Regions from separate parts of the Escherichia marmotae genome, predicted to be linked through region 2. Evidence: predicted binding sites of a transcription regulator. Region 2 holds the regulator's gene; the other holds the start of a gene.
What was found. Region 2 encodes CRP, which controls carbon source genes, mostly activating them, when cyclic AMP is high. Its sites were predicted from a motif close to ATGTGANNNNNNTCACAT; they were not measured.
Positions count from the first base shown of each region.

Region 1: the regulator CRP is predicted to act here: its motif matches at 903-920, upstream of udp (uridine phosphorylase).

Region 1 covers NZ_CP025979.1:3,164,114-3,166,311, reverse strand. Annotated here, with positions in the region: gene C1192_RS16355 (dienelactone hydrolase family protein) at 1-783, opposite strand, end outside; gene udp (uridine phosphorylase) at 1,045-1,806, shown strand; gene rmuC (DNA recombination protein RmuC) at 1,947-2,198, shown strand, end outside.
Region 2 covers NZ_CP025979.1:2,809,406-2,811,603, reverse strand. Annotated here, with positions in the region: gene C1192_RS14655 (YccS/YhfK family putative transporter) at 1-663, opposite strand, end outside; gene crp (cAMP-activated global transcriptional regulator CRP) at 714-1,346, opposite strand; gene C1192_RS14640 (OsmC family protein) at 1,648-2,052, shown strand; gene C1192_RS14635 (phosphoribulokinase) at 2,107-2,198, opposite strand, start outside.

The DNA.
Region 1 (2,198 bases), 350 kb from region 2:
CCATTCCAGCATTCGCTGCCAGCCGTCTTGCGCAGACTCGGCATGATAGCTCGGGCGATAATCGGCGTTGAATGCATGTCCGGCATCCGGGTAAACGATAATCTCCGCTTTCGCGTTCGCTGCCCGCAGCGCCTGGCGCATGGTTTCAACGCTCTCCTGCGGAATGCTGTTATCCTGACCGCCGTACAACCCGAGAACCGGGGCATTAAGGTCAGTCGCGATATCAACAGGCTGTTTCGGTGAATTTAATGTTTTGTCGCCCGTCAGTTTGCCATACCACGCTACTGCCGCTTTCAGTTGCGGGTTATGCGCGGCATACAGCCAGGCGATTCGCCCACCCCAGCAAAATCCAGTGATCATTAAGCGATGCACATCACCGCCATTGCGTGACGCCCAACTGGCGACGTGATCGAGATCGGCAAGCACCTGTGAGTCAGGTACTTTTGCTACCAGACCACTTAATAGCGTCGGGATGTCGGTGAAATCATTCGGATCGCCTTCGCGGAAGTAAAGCTCTGGTGCGATAGCCAGATACCCCTCCAGCGCCAGACGGCGACAAATGTCGCGGATATGTTCATGCACACCAAAAATTTCCTGCACTACAATGACCACAGGTAGTGGGCCATCGCTCTGCTTTGGACGAGCATGATAAGCAGGCATGTTATCCCCTTGTGAAGGGATAGAGGTGAACCCTGCCACAATCGTATCGTCCGGGGTATGAACAATTGTTGAGGCGAGGGGTGATGCAGCAGGTGCAAATCCGGATTGTTGTGTTGTTGTCATGGGATTCTCCGTACCCTTATGAAAATTTTGCGCAATGTTAACTATAGTCAGCGTGCAACAATTCACATTGCCTCAAATGGCTCATCTTTTAAGCAGCCTTACTGACTTAAGAGTAAATTATGTGATTTAAGTCACCTTTGATGAGTAAATGTATGCAACACATTTGCATCATAGTGATGATTATCACGAAAAAATGTTAATCCCTTCGGTAAAGTATCTTTTTGCTTCTTCTGACTAAACCGATTCACAGAGGAGTTGTATATGTCCAAGTCTGATGTTTTTCATCTCGGCCTCACTAAAAACGATTTACAAGGGGCTACGCTAGCCATCGTTCCTGGCGACCCGGATCGTGTGGAAAAGATCGCCGCGCTAATGGATAAGCCGGTTAAACTGGCATCTCACCGCGAATTCACCACCTGGCGTGCAGAGCTGGATGGTAAACCTGTTATCGTTTGTTCTACCGGTATCGGTGGTCCGTCGACTTCTATTGCCGTTGAAGAACTGGCACAGCTTGGCATTCGCACTTTCCTGCGTATCGGTACGACTGGCGCTATTCAGCCGCATATTAATGTTGGTGATGTACTGGTTACTACGGCGTCTGTTCGTCTGGATGGCGCGAGCCTGCATTTCGCACCGCTGGAATTCCCGGCAGTGGCTGATTTCGAATGTACTACCGCGCTGGTTGAAGCAGCGAAGTCTATTGGTGCAACCACTCACGTGGGTGTGACTGCCTCTTCTGACACTTTCTACCCGGGCCAGGAACGTTACGACACTTATTCTGGCCGTGTAGTCCGTCACTTTAAAGGCTCTATGGAAGAGTGGCAGGCGATGGGCGTAATGAACTATGAGATGGAATCTGCAACTCTGCTGACCATGTGTGCAAGCCAGGGCCTGCGTGCCGGTATGGTAGCTGGCGTTATTGTTAACCGCACCCAGCAAGAGATCCCGAATGCTGAGACGATGAAACAAACCGAAAGCCATGTGGTGAAAATCGTGGTGGAAGCGGCGCGTCGTCTGCTGTAATTCTCTTCTCCTGTCTGAAGGCCGATACGTTCGGCCTTTTGTATTTTTGCGTAGCGCCTCGCAGGAAATGCCTTTCCAACTGGACGTTTGTACAGCACAATTCTATTTTGTGCGGGTAAGTTGTTGCGTCAGGAGGCTTTGTGGATTTCTCAATCATTGTTTATGCCATTATTGCACTGGTCAGTGTGGCCATCGGCTGGCTGTTTGCCAGTTATCAACATGCACAGCAAAAAGCCGAGCAACTAGCCGAACGTGAAGAGATGGTTGCGGAGTTAAGTGCGGCAAAACAACAAATTACCCAAAGTGAGCACTGGCGTGAAGAGTGTGAACTACTCAATAACGAAGTGCGCAGCCTGCAAAGTATTAACACCTCGCTGGAGGCCGATCTGCGT
Region 2 (2,198 bases):
ATTTTGCGCGGAAAGCATATGCATTTGCTGATAACACTGGGTAATTAAATCGACCGCTTTTTGCTGACGCACCAACAATGGTGGCAGAGCATTTTCGGGATCGGTGTGCTGAGTAAGCAGGCTGTATTTGGCTTCACAGTAATCCGCCAGTTCACGGTACAGCAGGCTAAGCGACTCGCGTAACGGTTGCTCACGCCAGAGCCAGAACCAGAACCAGTTAAACAGTCCATACCAGAGCGTGCCTAACGCGTAGATGAGCAACGGTTCCCAGACCGGCATATATCCCGCCAGACTGAGGGTAAAAATGGCGGCGAGTAGCGATGCGGGAAGTAATTTTGCATGCAATGGCCCTAACTCAGCAGTGACGCCAAGTATCAACGTTAACCCCGTCAGCAGAAAGGGTAGGGGGATATCTTTTTCCAGCAGCAGTTGCGTTAGCAAGCTACAAGTGGCAAACAGCGACGCACCAATGATTAAGTGTTTGAAAAAACGCTTATGAGGAGTATCAAGCCCCGCAATATTGCAACAGGCGGGGACGAGAGAAAAGAGCAGCCCGAGTCTTAATTCGCCAAGCAATAGACCAACGGCCACGGGCAAACATAGCACCAGTGTTTGTCGTAGTGCGTAGTTGATGTCGGGATGATAAATCAGTCTGCGCCACATCGGCTTAAACAAAACGGCGCGCTACCAGGTAACGCGGCACTCCGATGGGATCAACGGGTGCCGTAAACGACGATGGTTTTTCCGTGTGCAGAGATCAGGTTCTGATCTTCCAGCATCTTCAGAATACGTCCCACGGTTTCACGAGAACAGCCAACAATCTGACCGATTTCCTGACGGGTAATTTTGATTTGCATACCGTCCGGGTGAGTCATGGCATCGGGTTGTTTCGCCAGATTCAGCAGTGTCTGTGCAATACGACCTGTAACGTCGAGGAATGCCAGGTTGCCCACTTTCTCTGAAGTGACTTGCAGACGACGCGCCATCTGTGCGGAGAGACGCATCAGAATATCCGGGTTCACCTGAATTAATTGACGGAATTTTTTGTAGGAAATCTCAGCTACTTCACAGGCGGTTTTCGCACGTACCCATGCGCTACGTTCCTGGCCTTCTTCAAACAGGCCCAATTCGCCAATAAAATCACCCTGATTCAGATAGGAGAGGATCATTTCTTTACCCTCCTCGTCTTTAATCAGCACTGCCACAGAGCCTTTAACGATGTAATACAGCGTTTCCGCTTTTTCACCCTGGTGAATAAGCGTGCTCTTGGATGGGTACTTATGAATGTGGCAATGAGACAAGAACCATTCGAGAGTCGGGTCTGTTTGCGGTTTGCCAAGCACCATGCGCGGTTATCCTCTGTTATAAGCTTTCTCCAGAGCCAGAAAACGCCGCTGTCTCTGGATTGCCGAAATGTGCTTCCCGCTACCTGGGAAGGGGCTATCAACTGAACTGCACGGTAATGTGACGTCTTTTACATACATGCAGTACATCAATGTATTACTGTAGCATCCTGACTGTTTTAGCATAGCTTTCGCGTTGTGTCTCCTGGTGTCTCGCTTCAGCATGACCCAGGTCGCCTTCCGTTGCGCGATTTGGTCAGTACGCGTACTCTGTCAGGAAAATTGACGCAATGGAGTTCCGATTATGCAAGCGCGTGTGAAGTGGGTCGAAGGGTTAACTTTTTTGGGCGAGTCAGCCTCGGGTCACCAGATTTTAATGGACGGTAATTCTGGCGATAAAGCGCCAAGTCCGATGGAAATGGTGTTGATGGCGGCAGGCGGTTGCAGCGCCATTGATGTGGTTTCTATCCTGCAAAAAGGGCGTCAGGATGTGGTCGATTGTGAAGTAAAATTGACCTCTGAACGTCGCGAAGAGGCACCGCGCCTGTTTACGCACATCAATTTGCATTTTATCGTCACAGGTCACGACCTGAAGGACGCGGCGGTTTCGCGAGCGGTGGATCTCTCTGCCGAGAAGTATTGTTCGGTAGCGCTGATGCTAGAGAAAGCCGTGAATATTACCCACTCCTATGAAGTGATAGCCGCGTGATTTAATGATTAAAATATGATGCCGGATATTATTTTATCCGGCATATAAGAACATTTACTCGATTTTCTTCCCTTCCATCAGTCGTTGTACCAGCGGCAGCATAATTAACTCCATTGCCAGACCCATTTTACCTCCCGGCACCACTA